DNA from 2 places in the Arthrobacter sp. FW306-1B-F12A genome. Region 1 is predicted to be linked to the other one. Evidence: riboswitches for the same ligand, from Rfam matches in the RefSeq annotation. Region 1 holds a riboswitch; the other holds the start of a gene.

Evidence for each region. Region 1 has a riboswitch for thiamine pyrophosphate ahead of thiC (phosphomethylpyrimidine synthase ThiC). Riboswitches for the same ligand answer to the same signal wherever they lie in the genome.
Region 2: another riboswitch for thiamine pyrophosphate. It lies ahead of thiO (glycine oxidase ThiO); the one in region 1 lies ahead of thiC (phosphomethylpyrimidine synthase ThiC).

The regions. Positions count from the first base shown of each region.
Region 1 is NZ_JBYSXD010000001.1:220,315-223,519, reverse strand. It holds gene AC3WJU_RS01065 (VOC family protein) at 1-395, opposite strand, end outside; gene AC3WJU_RS01060 (amidohydrolase family protein) at 474-1,568, opposite strand; TPP riboswitch at 1,646-1,753, shown strand; gene thiC (phosphomethylpyrimidine synthase ThiC) at 1,749-3,205, shown strand, end outside.
Region 2 is NZ_JBYSXD010000016.1:31,681-34,885, reverse strand. It holds gene AC3WJU_RS10120 (thiazole synthase) at 1-504, opposite strand, end outside; gene thiS (sulfur carrier protein ThiS) at 508-744, opposite strand; gene thiO (glycine oxidase ThiO) at 741-2,045, opposite strand; TPP riboswitch at 2,037-2,156, opposite strand; gene thiE (thiamine phosphate synthase) at 2,183-2,872, shown strand; gene AC3WJU_RS10100 (RNB domain-containing ribonuclease) at 2,910-3,205, shown strand, end outside.

The DNA.
Region 1 (3,205 bases):
TCGTAGTAGAGTTCGATGCCGTTGCCCTCCGGGTCGGTGAAGTAGAAGGCTTCGCTGACCAAGTGGTCGGCACTGCCGACGAAGGCGTGGGGTTCGTACTGCGCGGCGGAGGCAACAGTTGCGGCGAGCGAGGGCTGATCCTCGAAAAGCAGCGCCGTGTGGAAGAGTCCGGCCTCTCCGCGGCCCGGGATCTGGAGACCAGCGGCCGGCGCGAGGTGCACCAACGGCTTGCCTAGCCGGCCGAAGTAGAGCCCGCCGTCCTGTTCGGCGACAACGTCCAGCCCCAGCGCCCGCTGGTAGTAGTCGCCCATGAGCTTCATGTCCCCCACTTTGAGCATGACAGTGCCCATGGTGAGTTCGGCAGGAAGGAGATCCTGGCTGGATGTGATGGTCATGTGAAACTCCCGGCTTTTTGTGGCGCCGCCCTTCGGCAACCTCTATGTATCTAAATTACTTGAAGCTTCAATTTATTCCTAATGCCCGGCGCTTCCTGAAATGTGTCCCCTCAGAACGGTGCATCCGGGCTGCAGCACGATCTCTAGGGACGCTCGGGGATCCTTTGCGTAGAGCACGACGTCTGCGCTGGCGCCTTCGCTGATGCGGTCGGCACCCAACCACTCACGGGCGGACCAGCAGGCAGCATCGAGGGCGGCGGCCGCCGGAAGACCCGCCCGCTGGAGTTCCAGGATCTCCTCGCCGATCCGGCCGTGTTTGATGACGCTTCCGGCGTCGGTTCCGGCGTACACCCGCACTCCGGCGTCGAACGCCTCAAGGACCCGCTCATGCCTGCCCTCCCACAACGCGATCATGTGGGCGGCGTAGCGCGGAAATTTGGTTTCAGCCTGCTTCGCGATGTCCGGAAACGTCGCAATGTTGATGAGCGTGGGGACAATCGGCACATCCTGGTCCAGCAGCCGGGGAATGTGGTGGGGCAATAATCCGGTGGCGTGCTCGATGCAGTCGATCCCGGCGTCGAGCATGTCATCGATTGTCCCTTCGGCGAAGCAATGGGCGGTCACCCGCGCCCCCTCGTCGTGTGCGGCCGCGACGGCGTCCTTGACGACGGCGGCCGGAAAGGACGGGCCGAGATCCCCGGCGGAGCGGTCGATCCAGTCCCCCACGATCTTGACCCAGCCGTCTCCGGACCGCGCCTGCTTGCGGACTGCCTCCATCAGATCCTCCGGCTCCACCTCTTCGGCCAGCCCGGGGATGTACCGCCGTTGCCGCGCGATGTGCCTGCCCGCGCGGATGATCCTCGGCATGTCCGCCCGGCGTTGCAGCCAGCGCGTGTCGCTTGCGGATCCGGCATCGCGGATCAAGAGGGTCCCGGCATTCCGGTCCGCAGTCGCCTGCAGGCGGGCAGTCTCCTCGTCGACAGCTCCGCCCTTGCCCAAGCCAACGTGGCAATGCGCGTCGACCAGGCCGGGAAGCACCCAACCGTCCAGGACGACGTCGGGCTTCGCAAGGGGCCGGACGAAGGTCAGCCGTCCGTCGACCGACCAGAGGCCGCGCCGTTCCTCCTCCGGCCCGGTGAGGACGGCGCCGCTGAATTCGATGATTTCCGCCATGATTCCACCCTAGTTCCCGGGAGCTTCGCCGGCGCGGTCACATCTGTCACAAGCGCTGGCAGCTGTGGTAGCTTCGTCTACGACCACACGGGGGCCCTTGCAAGGGCTGAGATCGGGCTGATGCAGCCTGCGACCGTTGAACCTGTCCGGGTAATGCCGGCGAAGGAAGTGAGTAATCCTTTGAGCACCAAAGAAACACAGCTGAGCCCTACCCAAAAGGGATCGGACCACGATGTGACCCAATCCCTCAAGTCGCATTCCCTCGCGTTCCTGGAGGATGCCGACACGGGAATCCGGGTTCCAGTGACGGAAATCGCCCTCGAACCGTCCCCCAACGGCGAGGCCAACGCCCCGTTCCAGGTGTACCGGACCGCCGGACCCGGGAGTGATCCCGTAGTGGGCCTCGAACCGTTCCGCAGCGAGTGGATCGAAGCCCGCGGCGACACCGAGGCCTACAGCGGCCGCGAACGGAACCTGCTCGACGACGGCAAGTCTGCCGTCCGCCGCGGCGCCGCCTCCGCGGAGTGGAAGGGGGCTCAGCCGGTGCCCCGCCGCGCCGTCGACGGCAAGACCGTGACACAGATGCATTACGCGAAACAGGGCATCGTCACGCCCGAAATGCAGTTCGTGGCACTTCGCGAAAACTGCGATGTGGAACTCGTCCGCAGCGAGGTCGCTGCCGGCCGGGCCATCATCCCCAACAACATCAACCACCCCGAATCCGAACCGATGATCATCGGCAAGGCGTTCCTGGTGAAGATCAACGCCAATATCGGCAACTCGGCCGTCACCAGCTCCATCGCCGAAGAGGTCGACAAATTGCAGTGGGCAACGCAATGGGGCGCCGACACCGTCATGGACCTGTCCACGGGCGATGACATCCACACCACCCGCGAATGGATCATCCGTAACTCCCCCGTACCGATCGGCACCGTGCCCATCTACCAGGCCCTCGAGAAGGTCAACGGCGAAGCCAACAAGCTCACGTGGGAAATCTTCCGCGACACCGTCATTGAGCAGTGCGAGCAGGGCGTGGACTACATGACCATCCACGCCGGCGTGTTGCTGCGGTACGTGCCGCTCACCGCGAACCGCGTGACGGGCATCGTTTCCCGTGGCGGCTCCATCATGGCGGGCTGGTGCCTGGCCCACCACGAGGAAAACTTCCTCTACACCCACTTCGACGAGCTCTGCGAAATCTTCGCCAAGTACGACGTCGCGTTCTCGCTGGGTGATGGACTGCGCCCGGGCGCGACGGCGGACGCGAACGACGCCGCGCAGTTCGCCGAGCTGGACACCTTGGCCGAGCTCACGAAGCGCGCGTGGCAGTACGACGTGCAGGTCATGGTCGAAGGCCCCGGACACATCCCGTTCCACTTGGTGCGGGAGAACGTGGAGCGCCAGCAGGAGCTGTGTGACGGCGCGCCGTTCTACACGCTGGGCCCCCTTGTCACCGACGTCGCCCCGGGCTACGACCACATCACCTCCGCCATCGGCGCCACGGAGATCGCACGCTTCGGAACCGCGATGCTCTGCTACGTCACTCCGAAGGAACATCTGGGCCTGCCCAACAAGGACGACGTCAAGACCGGCGTGATCACGTACAAAATCGCCGCCCACGCCGCTGACCTGGCCAA
Region 2 (3,205 bases), on a different contig from region 1:
GATAGGCGCGCCCAACGGCATCACCGCAGTTGCCCCGAGGTTCTCCAGGCGAAGCGCAAGTACGGGGTCGTCGTTGGTGTAGGCGAAGACCTTGAAGCCGCGGTCCACCAGCTTCTCCGTCGCATCCACCAACTCCACGGCGTCAGGCAGCAGCGTCTGTTCGTCGGCGATGACCTCGAGCTTCACCCAATCCGTTTCCAATGCCTCCCGGGCTAGCTCGGCTGTCATGACGGCATCCTTGGCGGTAAAACAGCCGGCGGTGTTGGGCAGGACACGGATGCCGTGGTCTACGAGCAATTGGAACAGCGAACCGGTTTCCGTCGGTGAGTACCGCCGCATTGCGACGGTAGTGAGTTCTGTGCCGGAAGCCAGCAAGGCTGCCCCGAGGCCGTCGAGGCTCGGAGCTCCGCCGGTTCCCATGATGAGGCGCGAGCCGAACTCAACACCGTCGATCACCAGGGCATCGGTTCGGGTGCCTGCTTCGTGAGTGCTTGCTGTGGTCATGGTTCAGCCTCCCTGTACTGCGGTAACGATTTCGAGTTCATCGCCCTCTGCGAGCGCGGTAGCAGCCCACTGGCTGCGCGGCACCACTTCGGAATTGCGTGCGACGGCGACGCCGATCTTGCGTCCGTCGGCCGCTTGGCCGCTGGAATCCACAACGCGTCCGGTGATGTGGCTGACGAGGGTGGTGACGGAAGCGTCGTCGCTCAGCGTGTGGTCTGCGCCGTTCAATTTGATGTTCATGCGTGGTCCTTCAGAAGGGGATTTAAGGTATCGGCCGATGGGCCGTCTGCGGAAGCCCTTGCTGCTGAGAGCGGGCGGGAGAAGCGGTCCGGGCGGAATTTGTTCCACCGGGAATCGGCGGTGCCATCCATGAGTCCAACGCAGATTTTTGCCGCTGCCGGAGTGAGGAGCACGCCATGGCGGAAGAAGCCGCTGGCCACGATGAGGCCGGGCACGGTTCCTTCCCGACCTTCGACGCGGCCCAGCAGCGGTGCGTTGTCCGGGGTGCCAGGACGGGCCCGGGCAGTTGCTTCAACGAATTCCAGCTCGGCAACGGCCGGAACCAATACCTGGGCGTCGCGGAGCAATTGGTAGACGCCGCCGGCTGACACCGGGTTGGCCGATCCCCCGGACGACGACAATCCGTCCTCACGTTGCGTCGCGCCGATCACGACGGTCCCGTCATCGCGGGGAACGATGTAGACGGGCACTCCGCGCACCATTCCCCGGACCGTGGCGGTGACCAGCGGTTGCAGGTGGTCCGGGACGCGCAGCCGCAGTATGTCGCCGTAGACGGGACGCAACGGGAGCGACAATCCATCCGGCAGTCCTTTCACGCGGGCGGCATCGAGTCCGTTGGCTACCACCGTTTCCGTGGCAAGCACTTCGATGCCTGAGCCGAGCACGGCCCCGACGGCGCGCCCGTCCTCCCACAGGAGGCCCGCCGCAATGTCCCGGACCGCGAAACCGCCTTCGGCCCCCGGAATCCAACTGGAGCTACCTGGCTCGTGGTCTGCCAAAGCGCCTAGAATCGCGGCCGAAAGCCGGCGAGGATCCACTTGGTGGTCGCCCGGGATGTCGAAGGCACAGGAAATCTGCGGGCTCAAGAGCGGCTCACGCTCCCGTGCTTCGCGCAACGGCACGGATTCCACCACCAGGCCATGGGCCAGCTGGACGTCCCGAAGATCGGCGAGCGCCCGGCGGTCCGCTGCGTCCGCACCCACGGCGAGGGTCGGCGTCGTCCGGTAACCCGTGCTGCGTCCGGTTCGTGAGCCGGTCACATTGTGTTCGAAGTCCGGCCACAACGCCGACGATTCGAGCATGAGCTCCAGGAGGTCCTCTTCCTGGTAGTGCAGTTCACTGACTGGTGCCAACATCCCCGCCGCCGCGAAAGTAGCGCCGCTGGCCGGCGCGGGATCGATCAGGGCAACCGAGCGGCCCGACCTTCGGGCTTCCCACGCGATGCCCAGGCCAATGACGCCGCCCCCGATCACCGCCACGTCTGCACGCAGGGGCCCGTGCTGGGTGTTTACTTCGTCCATGGAGTCCTTCCCTACGCCGGTACTAGCCGGATCAGGTCAAGCGGTCGGCGCTGAAGCCCTCTCAGCCGCGCGGCGATTGTGACTGCCGCCGCGGCTCCCGCGGTACCTGCCCAGTTTAGAGGAACTACTCTGTTTCCATGACCCCGCACGATGTCCACACCACCGCCCGCCTGTACCTCTGCACCGACGCCCGCAAGCAACAGGGTGATTTTGAGCAGTTTGTCGATGCCGCATTCGAAGGCGGCGTGGACATCATCCAGCTGCGCGACAAGACCATTGAAGCGGCCGAGGAACTGGAACTCCTGGAGATCCTGCAATCCGTGGCGCACCGTCACGGGCGCCTCTGGGCAGTCAACGACCGCGCGGACGTAGCGTCCCTCGCCGGCGCACCGGTGTTCCATATCGGCCAAAAGGACATTTCGCTGCGCTCGGCCCGGAAGCTGCTCCACGACCCCACCATCATCGGCCTCTCCACGCACACGCCGGAGCAGATTGACGCAGCCATCGCCGCGTCGCCTGGCCGCAGCGGCTTGGACTACTTCTGCGTCGGGCCTGTGTGGGCCACGCCCACCAAGCCTGGACGCTCCGCCGTCGGGCTCGATCTGGTGAAGTACGCTGCCAATGCGGTGAAGCAGGCAGACGAAGAGACCGTCGGCGGCGTAGTGCTTCCTTGGTTTGCGATCGGCGGCATCGATCTCAGCAACGTGGAAGACGTAGTGAGGGCCGGCGCCAGCCGCATTGTTGTGGTCCGCGCCATCACCGAGGCCGGGGATCCGACGGCGGCAGCCCAGGCACTCCTGGCCGCACTGGACGCAGCGGCGGCCTAGCGAGACGCCGGGAGATTTTGGAGTTACCCTGACTTTCGTGTCACATCAGCGCATAGCCCCGAACGTCTCTGAAACGTCGAACCAGCTCGCGGAAGCACTGGCGGCGCTTCGGACCGAACTCGAGCTGCCCGCGGGTTATCCCGCTGAAGCACTGCGCGACGCGGAGGCCGCGGTTTCAGGACACAGGCTGCCGGCGCAGGACCTCACGGGCGTTCCGTTCATCACGATCGACCCGGCCTCTTCCACGGATCTCGACCAGGCCCTCTTCATTGAGCGGTCCGGGAATGGTTACAGGGTTCTCTACGCCATCTCCGATGTGCCCTCCTTTGTGCC